3 regions of the Dyella ginsengisoli genome follow, and region 1 is predicted to be linked to each of the others. Evidence: predicted binding sites of a transcription regulator. Region 1 holds the regulator's gene; each other region holds the start of a gene.

Evidence for each region. Region 1 encodes FliA, which starts transcription of late flagellar genes. Its sites were predicted from a motif close to TAAAGTTTNNCNNNCNNNGGCCGATAA; they were not measured.
Region 2: the regulator FliA is predicted to act here: its motif matches at 1,551-1,577, upstream of ISP17_RS07625 (chemotaxis protein).
Region 3: the regulator FliA is predicted to act here: its motif matches at 1,402-1,428, upstream of ISP17_RS13965 (methyl-accepting chemotaxis protein).

The regions. Positions count from the first base shown of each region.
Region 1 covers NZ_JADIKM010000001.1:1,116,709-1,119,978, reverse strand. Annotated here, with positions in the region: gene ISP17_RS05040 (protein phosphatase CheZ) at 1-551, opposite strand, end outside; gene ISP17_RS05035 (chemotaxis response regulator CheY) at 548-955, opposite strand; gene ISP17_RS05030 (RNA polymerase sigma factor FliA) at 1,024-1,758, opposite strand; gene ISP17_RS05025 (MinD/ParA family protein) at 1,760-2,752, opposite strand; gene flhF (flagellar biosynthesis protein FlhF) at 2,749-3,270, opposite strand, start outside.
Region 2 covers NZ_JADIKM010000002.1:138,283-141,552, reverse strand. Annotated here, with positions in the region: gene flgA (flagellar basal body P-ring formation chaperone FlgA) at 1-144, opposite strand, end outside; gene ISP17_RS07630 (methyl-accepting chemotaxis protein) at 144-1,451, opposite strand; gene ISP17_RS07625 (chemotaxis protein) at 1,627-2,544, shown strand; gene flgB (flagellar basal body rod protein FlgB) at 2,793-3,185, shown strand; gene flgC (flagellar basal body rod protein FlgC) at 3,191-3,270, shown strand, end outside.
Region 3 covers NZ_JADIKM010000003.1:821,820-825,089, reverse strand. Annotated here, with positions in the region: gene ISP17_RS13965 (methyl-accepting chemotaxis protein) at 1-1,372, opposite strand, end outside; gene ISP17_RS13960 (OprO/OprP family phosphate-selective porin) at 1,649-2,809, opposite strand; gene ISP17_RS13955 (TOBE domain-containing protein) at 2,982-3,270, shown strand, end outside.

The DNA.
Region 1 (3,270 bases):
CCGGTGAGGCGCACCAGTTCGAGCATGGACGACTCCACCGAGCCGATGAAGGCGACCACCTTCTTGATGCGCTGGCCGGAGAGGTCCTGCCAGGACTGCGCCATCACCATGTCGTTGAGGCCGGCGTTGCAGCTCTGCGCGAAGGCGCTGGCCTGCTGCGCCAGCGCGCAGACGGCGTCGCTGCCGGCGGGATCCGTGGCGAGGATGGTCGCGGCGTTGTGCGCCAGCGCCTCGGCCTCCGGGCGGGTGCGTTCGGCGAAATCCAGCGTGCGGTGCGCGGCCTGCGAGCTCATCTCCAGCACGTCCTGCAGGTGCTTGCGCGCGTCGGTGACGCTGTCCGGATAGCCGTCCTGCACCAGCTCGCCGCCGAGGCGACGCACGGCGTCGTGCAGGTCGCGGGCCAGCAGGCCGAGCGCGCGGAACAGCTTCTGCTCGCGCTGGCGCACGATGGAATCGAGCGCCTGCTCGAAGGCCGGGCCATCAGGGCTGTTGAGCAGCTCGTGCAGCTCGTTGGGCAGCGCGTCGGGGGTGAGGGTGAGTTGGGCGCTCATGCGGAAGCTCCTGCCGCGGCGAGCCGCTCGAAGATCTTGGTGAGTTTTTCCTGCAGCGTGGCGGCGGTGAACGGCTTGACGATGTAGCCGTTCACGCCGGCCTGGGCGGCGGCGATGATCTGGTCGCGGTTGTTCTCGGCGGTGACCATCAGCACCGGCAGCCCCTTCAGCGAGGCCTCGGCGCGGATCGCGCGCAGCAGGTCGATGCCGGTCATGTTGGGCATGTTCCAGTCGGTCACGACCATGTCGAACGGCTGGCTCTTGAGCATCACCAGCGCGTTCTCGCCGTCGTCGGCCTCCTGGATCAGCTGGCCGGAGAAACCCAGCTCCACGAGCAGGTTCCGCACGATGCGGCGCATGGTGGAAAAGTCGTCCACCACCAGGATCTTCATGTTCTTGTTCAAGCCCGTCTCCACTTGCACGATGGGTCGCCGTGCGCCAGCCCGTAGGTAAGTTGTGTTGCCCGCGTTGCTCAGTCGTCGTCGCGCCAGCCGGTCATGCGCGCGCGCAGCCGGATGATCGCCTGGCCGTGGATCTGGCAGACCCGCGACTCGGTGACGCCGAGCACCGCGCCAATCTCTTTGAGGTTCAGTTCCTGCTCGTAGTACAGCGACATCACCAGCTGCTCGCGCTCGGGCAGCGTGGTGATCGCATCGATCAGCGCCTGGCGCATGCCGGTCTGCTCGATGTCCTCGGCGGGAGTGAGCGTGCTCGAATCGGCCACGTCCATTGCCGGGCTGCCGTCGCCGTCGTCCGGCGCCGTGAGGCTCAGCAATCGGGAGCTGGCCGCATCGGCCAGCACCTGGTGGTATTCATCGGCCGTCAGCCCCAGCCGTTTCATCACCTCCGCGTCGTCGGCATCCGCACCGGTCTCCACCTCGATCTGGCGCACCACCTCGGCTACTTCGCGCGCCTTGCGATGCACCGAGCGCGGCGTCCAGTCGGTCTTGCGCAACTCGTCGAGCATGGCGCCACGGATGCGGATGCCGGCGTACGTCTCGAAGCTGGCCGAACGATCGGTGGCGTAGTTACGCGACGCCTCCAGCAGCCCGATCATGCCGGACTGGATCAGATCGCCCACGTCGACGCTGGGCGGCAGCCGCCCCATCAGGTGATAGGCGATGCGCCGCACCAGCGGCGCATGCGTCTTCACCAGTTCGTCGGCGCTTTGCCGTTGAAGTTGCAGGTATTCGGTTGCCACGCTCATCTCACCACCCCGTCGCCGGTGCAGCCTGACCACTGAAAAATGCGATGCGGTCGAGACCCGGGCGATCGGGTTCTGCCCATGTAACGGCCGCACCGGCCAATTGCTTGAATGCCTGCGCCGAACGGCTGCCCGGCGCCACATCCACCACCGCGTTCTGGCGGCGGATGGCCTGGCGCAGGCGCTCGTCCTGCGGCACCCAGCCCATGAAATCGAGCATCACGTCGAGGAAGCGGTCGGTGACCCGCGCCAGCTTCTGGTGCAGCGCCTTGGCCTCGCCGAGGTTGCGCACCATGTTCGCCACCATGTGCAGGCGCTTCACGCCGAAGTCGCGGCTGAGCACCTTGGCCATGGCGTAGGCGTCGGTGATGGAGGCGGGCTCGTCGCACACCACCAGCACCACGTCGTCGGCCGCGGCGGCGAACATCGCCACCGAGTCGGAGATGCCGGCGGCGGTATCCACCAGCAGGAAGTCGGGCACCTGGGGCAGCTCGTCGAAGGCGCGGATCACCGCGGCCTGCTCGCCGGAGCCCAGCTGCGCCAGCCGGCGCGCGCCGGAGCCGGCGGGAATCACCTTCAGCCCGTGCGGCGCCTCCAGCACCAGGTCGGACAGGCCACACAGGCCGTCGAGCATGTGGCCCAGGTGACGCGAGGGCGCCAGGCCGAGCAGCACGTCGACGTTGGCCAGGCCCATGTCGGCATCCAGCAGCATCGTCTCGTGGCCCATCATGGCCAGCGTCATGCCCAGGTTCACCGCCACCGTGGTCTTGCCTACGCCGCCCTTGCCGCCGCACACCGCGATGGTGCGGCAGCGCTGGCGCGTGGGGCGCCGGTCGAGGTTGGCCGCCTGCGTCGGCGCGTGGTGGACGACGGGTGGCGCGGCCATCTCGGTGAGCGACGAAACCATCTGCTTGAGTCCCCAGGCCTGATTCTTGATGAAGGCGCGCTCTTCCAGCGTGCCGGCGGAAAACGATGCGGGCGACAGCACGGCGCTCATGCGCTGGCCACCGCGAAACCGAAGCGCTCGGCCAGCGCGCTGTCGTCCAGCGTGGGGGCCGTGGCGGCGGATGTCTTGAGTACGTGGGCGGCGCGCAGCACCAGCACGCGGGCGTCGGCCACGGCGAGGTCTTCGGGCACGCGCTGGCCGTCGGTGGTGTAGTCCAGCGGCAGCTTGTGGCGGATCAGCACCGACAGCGCGCCGCCGAGGCTGGGCGCTTCGTCGAGCTTGGTGAACAGCACGCTGGCCGGAGCCAGCGGCATGTACGCGCGCACCGATTCCTCCAGCGACTGCGCCTGCGCGTTGGCGGCCAGCACCAGCGAGATGCGCAGCGCGATGCCGTCGCTATGGGCGACCTCGTTGAGCACGTCCATCTGCTGCTCCAGCCGCGGATCGGAGCCGGACACGCCGGCGGTGTCGATCAGCACGGTGTGCTTGCCCTTGAGCATCTCCAGCACCTGGCGCAGGCTCGCCGCGTCGTCGGCCGGGTACACGCGCACGCCGAGCAGGCGGCCGTA
Region 2 (3,270 bases), on a different contig from region 1:
CCGGTTGCCGGGCAGGCTGTACTGCGCCACCAGCCACTGCCGGGCGAACGCACTGATCGGCTCGTCGCCGGCGCGCGCGGGCATGGCCGCGGCGACGCCGCCGATACCCAGCAGGCAGCCCAGCAGGGCGGCGGCGCGCGGCATCAGCTCTCGGCCGCCAGCAGCTGCGCGAGCTGGCTCACCAGCGCCTCGCGCTCGGATTCGAGTTCGCCGGCCAGCGCGCCGGCTTCGGCTTTCTTGCCTTCGCACAGCAGGCCGACAAAGGCGTTGCCGCGCTCGCCCAGCCGGGTGCAGCTCGCCTGCATGCCGGACACCGCCGGATGGCCGGGGTGCTGGGCGAGCAGCCGCGCCAGCGCGCGCTGCAGCGCGCTGGTGTCGAACCAGCGGCGGTCCAGTGCGGCCGGCTCGGCCAGCGCCAGTTCCATCGCCTGGCGCATGCCCTGGGCCGACTCGCGCACGGTGAGGCTGAGGCTGGCCGGATCCTTGCCGCTGAGGCTTTCCAGCCACTCCAGCCCGAGCCGCTGCGAGAGCAGGGCGGAGCGGGCCAGTACTTCGGCCTGTCGGCGCGCCTCGGTGCCGCGGCGCTGCAAGGCGCCCAGCGTGGCCTGCGTGCCGGTGGCGCGCACGTGCTGGGCATCGTGGTTCTGGCGCAGCGTGCCGATGCGCTCGCGCGCCAGCTGCAGCGCGGTGGCGCCCTGTTGCAGCGAGGCGTCGGCCTGGCCGATGCCCTGCTGCGCGCGTTCCAGCCGCAGCATGCCCTGGCGCACGTCGCCGTCGAGCTGCAGCGAGAATTCGCCGATCGAGCCGGTGACGGTTTCGATCTCGGTGGTGGCGAGGGTGGTCTTTTCGGCGAGCTGCTTCACCTCGTCGGCGACCACCGCGAAGCCGCGGCCGGCCTCGCCGGCGCGGGCGGCCTCGATCGCCGCGTTTAGCGCGACCAGGTTGGTCTGGTGGGCGATCTCCTGCACCACGCCGGTGAGCTTGCGGATCTGCGCGACCTGTTCGGCCAGCTTGTTCTGGTTGCGGTTCATCGCAGCCATCGCGCTGCGCAGCAAGCGCAGCTGGCCATCGAGCTCGCTGACATTGCCGGCGCCGGCGTGGCTGGCCTGGTCGGCGTTGTCCAGGCTGGCGGCGACCTGCTGCAGGCCCGTCGAGATCCCGGCGCTGCCGTCCGTCAAACGCCCGACGCTGTCGCGGCATTCGCGGGCGGAGTCTTCCAGGGATTTCTGTTCGTGCGCGAGCTGCTGGGCGGCACCGAGCAGCAGGCTCTGCTGTTCGATGGTCTGCAGCGCGACGGCCGCGGGCGGACGTCCGGCCGCCAGCTTCAGCAGCGGCGCCAGCGCCAGCGCCAGCCGGGGATGCTGATCACCGAGCCGGGCGAGTTGTGCCTCGTCGCCGACGGCGGCGGCCTGGGCGAAGGCGGCCAGATGCTGGCTGCGGATGAAGCTCATGGACGGACGTTTCCTTTTCAGGTGGCAAGCGGGGGATCGACCGCCGGCGACGGAACTTGAGCAAGCAAGGCACATGCCATGGCGCCGTGCCGCGTCCGCTCAAGCCGCGCCGGCCACCGCCGATAGCCGCTGATCCACCGCGCGTGCGGTGCAGCTTGCGAAAGGGAAACCCGGCATGAGCGGTGCGTTGTTGGAGAGCGTGGAGCGGCACACCCGGCTGGCGGGCCACAACCGCGTGGCGATGCTGCTGTTCCGGCTGGGCGATGCGCAGCTGTTCGGCATCAACGTGTTCAAGGTGCGCGAGGTGCTGCGCCGGCCGCCGCTGGAACGCATGCCCGGCGCGCACGAGCTGATCGCCGGCAGCTGCGACTACCGCGGCCAGACCATCGCGGTGATCGACCTGGCCGCCGCGCTGGGTTATCCGCCGCTGAAGGACGTCGCCTCGGCGCACCTGCTGGTGACCGAGTTCAGTCGCACCGTGCAGGGCTTCCTGGTGGCCGACCTCAAGCACATGGTGCATTGCGACGGCAGCGCGCTGGTGACGCCGGAGCCGGCGCTGGGCTTCGGTACGCGGGTCAACGCGATCACCCGCGTGGACGGCGCGCTGGTCGCGGTGGTGGACGTGGAACACGTGCTGGCCAGCATCCACGGCGTGCCGGGCGAGCTGTCCGCGCACATGCAGCGGGCCGTGGACGGCCACGCCATGCACCCGCGCCGCGTGCTGGTGGCCGACGATTCGCTGGTGGCGCGGCGCCAGATCGAAGGCGTGTTCCGCCAGATGAACATCGAATGCGTGATGGTGGAAGACGGCGTGCGTGCACTGGAGAAGCTCCAGGAGCTGGCGGGAGTGGAGCCGGCCGAGCGGGTGCATCTGGTGGTGTCGGACATCGAGATGCCGCAGATGGACGGCTACGCGCTGACCCGCGCGATCCGCGAGACGCCCGCCCTGCGCGGACTCAAGGTCGTGCTGCACAGCTCGATCAGCGGCATGTTCAACGAGGCGATGGTGAAGGAGGTCGCCGCCGACCGCTTCATCGCCAAGTTCCAGCCGGACCTGCTGGCGCAGGCGGTGCTGGATCTGTTGCCGGGGTGAGATGACCCAGGGCCGCTGCAAGGGCGCGGCCCTGTAGGACCGCACCTCGCCCTGTAGCGGCATCCGTCACTCACCCGGTGGCCTCCTGCCCGCGGCGAGGCGGTCGGGCGCTGCGTCGGTTTTCCGACTTCGCCCCCGCAGCGTGAATCCGGCGCCGGGTGCAAACCCAGCTCCTGCAACGCTTTTCGCCCCGTGGCACGCGAATTGCCTCAAGCCCCCTGCGGTCCGATACCGCGCGGAGGCAAGCCATGAGTGCACCCATCGACAACCTGTTCGGCATCCACACCCAGGCGCTGGGTCTGTGGCAGCGCCGCAGTGAAGTGCTGGCCGGCAACCTGGCCAATGCCGACACGCCCGGCTATCAGGCGCGCGACGTGGATTTTCGCAGTGCGCTGATGCAGGCCAGCGGCCAGTCCGAAGGGCTGGCACTGAGCACGCCCACCGCCGGCCAGGTCGATCCGTCCGCGCAGGCGGCCGACAAGCTGATGTGGCGCAACCCCACCCAGCCCAGCATGGACGGCAACACCGTCGACGAGCAGGTCGAGCAGGCCAACTTCGCCGCCAACGGCGTGCACTACCAGGCCAGCCTGGCCTTCATCACCGCGCAGATCCGCATGCTGCGCACCGCGATCACCGGGTAATCGCCATGTCGATGTTCAAGATCTTCGATACCGCCGGCTCCGGCATGGCCGCGCAATCGCTGCGGCTCAACACCGTGGCCAGCAA
Region 3 (3,270 bases), on a different contig from region 1:
GGTTCACGCTGGCGCCGATCGATTCGATCACCTCGCCGGTGCGGGCCACGCGGTCCAGGCCACTGCGCACGGCTTCGTCACTGGCGGTGACCAGGCCGCGGATGTCCCGCGCCGCCTCGCTGCAGCGCTGGGCCAGCCCGCGCACCTCGGTGGCGACCACGCCGAAACCGCGCCCGTGCTCGCCGGCACGCGCGGCTTCCACGGCGGCATTGAGGGCGAGCAGCCGGGTCTGGAAGGCGACCTGGTCGATCAGGTCCAGCATGTCGCCCATGCTGCGGCTGGTGCGGTCGATCTCGGCCATCGAGCCGGCGGCCTCGCTCACCGCGGCCCGGCCCTGTGCGGCATGCGTGCGGGCCTCCTCGGCGGCGCGGTCGGCGCTGCGGCCCAGGTGTTCGCTCTCGGCGAGCGAGGCGGCGATGCGCGCCATCGAGCCGGCCGTGCGCTCCAGGTGCAGCGCCTGCGATTCGGTGCGCTGGCTCAGCGCATCGTTGCCCTCGGCGATCCCGGTGGCGTTGTGGTCGAGCGCGCTGGCCCGTTCGCTCACCTGCCGGACCACCGCGACCAGCTGGCGATCCATGCCGTCGAGGCTCTGCAGCAAGCGGCCGATCTCGTCGTCGTGGCCCGGATCGACCGGCTCGCCCAGCCGACCCCGGGCGATGCGCGTGGCGACCCGCGTGGCGACGGCGAGCCGCGCGGTCAGCGAACGCATCAGGCGCAAGTCCATCCAAAGCGTCAGCCCGAGCGCGACCAGCACCATGCCCAGCAGGCCATAGAGGCCACGACGGTTCGCCACATGCTGGCTGGCGGCCTGCGCCTCGCCCTCGGAAAGCGCCAGCGAGAACAGGTTTGAGAAGTCGCTCTTGAGCGGGCCGAACGCGTCCTGCAGGTCGTTGGAAACCTTCAGCCGCGCCAGGTCGTACTGCTCGGCCTTGAGCAGGCCCAGGGTCTCGTCGACGGCCTGGTCCACGGCGACGCGATGCAGTTCGATCAACCCCAGCAGCTGCTTCTGCGTGCTGCCGAGGCCGCTGTCTTCCAGCGGTGCCCAGTGCTTCTTGATGTCGACGCGGCGTGCGCCGATCTGGGTCACGGCATCGTCGAGCGAGGAAGGCAGCTCGGTCAGCGCGGCGTGCGTCACCGTCTGCAGGATGTCGTTGTAGTCGTTCTGGATGCGGCCGACTTCGGCGACCGGAGCGAGCGTGTCGGACACCACGCCCTGCAGGCGCACATCGTCCCGTCCCAGCTGGAAGGCCGCGATCAGGCAGATGCCGAGCAGCAGGCCGATCGTGCCGGCCAGTCGGGCGACGAGCCGCGCACCGAACGAGGCGCGCGGGAACGGAAGTCGGAGACGGATCGTGGGGAGGCGCAGGGACATGGGAGCACGCGAGGCGGACGGTTTCATGCCTAACGGCTATTGCGCCGTGAACTTGAGTGAAAATTCAAATATTTCTCTTATATTTCAATTATTTGAAATATATCTTTCAAGCTCGCCGAGGCGGCCGCATCGGCCTGCGGGCCAGCCGGATATCCGCCGATCGTGCAGGACGCAGAAGACAACTGCATGACCGTGCCGGTCGCCTTTCGCGGCCAACGCCCGGCGGCGCTGGAAGGGTGGTCGTCCACGACGACGGCCCGCCCGGATCGGTTGCGATCAGAGGCTGATCTGGACGCGCGCCTCCACCACGTCCGGATCGACGACCAGGCCGCGCCGGTCGCTGCGGGCCCGCACGTAGTTCGCCTGCAGCTTGAGATGACGGTTGATGTACCAGTTGGCGCCGACCGTCCAGTCGTGCTCCCTGCCGCCGGGCAGCGATGCATCGTCGAGGTTCAGCTCGCTGTAGCGCACGGCCAGTTCGACCGCGCCGGCCGCGCCCGTCGGCTTGACGTCGCCGACGTTGCCGTTGGCGTAGCTGCGCGATTCCCCGGTCAACACCCAGCTGGCGAATGCGTAGTAGCCATCGGCGTGGTAGCGCGGGCGCCCATTCCTCAGCGTGACCCGGGCGTCTAGGTACTCGGCCTGCACCGACCACGGACCACCGATCCACAGCGCCTCGGCGCCTCGGCGGTCGATGCTGTCGACGGGGGCGAGCTTGCCCGAGTCGACCAGCCTCAGCGTGGTCAGCCCCACCTCCGGCCTGGCGCGCAGGCGTGCGGCCGGATCGCTGTGGAGGCCGCGCCCGTCGGTGCTGCCCTGAGGCGTTTCGCGCGAGGCCGAAAGCCCGAGATGAACCACGTCGCCGGCGCTTCTGCGTGGCGTCCATGCAGCGCGCGCGGCGGCCATATGGCCGTCCGAATCGCCCTGCAGGTCGCCGCCCCAGTAGTAGCCCGCATCCACCAGCCAGTGCGGGCGCAGCATCGCCCAGTCTGCGCCGATGCGACGGCTGGCGTAGATCGCCTGGGTCGGCAGCGCGGTTTCGAGGAAGGTGGTCGAGCCGGTACCGGTGTTGCCCTCGAACCCCACCGGAGTCTTGGCATAGCCGACGCGAATCGCGCCGGCATCGGTGCCGAACAATGCCCTGGTCTGCACGCGGGCGTAGACGTCGAGCCAGCTCCTGGCCTGAAAGTCGAACACGGCGGTGGCGCTGTAGACGCCCTTCTTTTTGAGCAAGACGCCGAGCTCCTTGCGGCGATTGGTGTGCGCGTCCCGGAAGCGGCCGCCGTCGTCCAGGAAGCGATCGACGTCGTACTGGTACTTGAAGGCCAGGCCGAGATCCGTGCCGTCGTCGAACACATGATGGGTGGGCCAGTCGCCAGCAGGACCGTATGGCTGATGGCACGCCGCGTGAGCCGCGGTCGAGGCGATCAACGCCAGCGCAACGGGGGCGAGCTGGAGCGGCTTTCATTCTCATCGGTGCGGATCCGGAGGTGGCAGTGGGCCAGGCGGCCGATCGGATGGCGGCGCGGGCCGCCTGGTGCTGCGGCGTTGGCGCACGACTCGCTACACTCGACCTTGGCGCCGGCCGGCGCGCGGAAGCGGTGTATCGATGTTCGAACTCAAGGGCATGCTGTCGCTGCACGCGGGCGATCGCCATGTGGGCGGACTCGACCGGATCGAGCTGCTCGCAGCGATTGCCGAAACCGGCAGCATCAGCGCGGCTGCCCGCGCGGTGGGCATGAGCTACAAGGGCGCGTGGGACGCGATCGACGCGATCAACAACCTCTCCGACGAGCCGCTGGTGACCCGGGCCACGGGCGGGCGGCGCGGTGGCGGAACGCAGCTGACCGCGCGTGGCCGGCAACTGGTGGAGGTGTTTCGGGAGGTGGCGGTGCAGC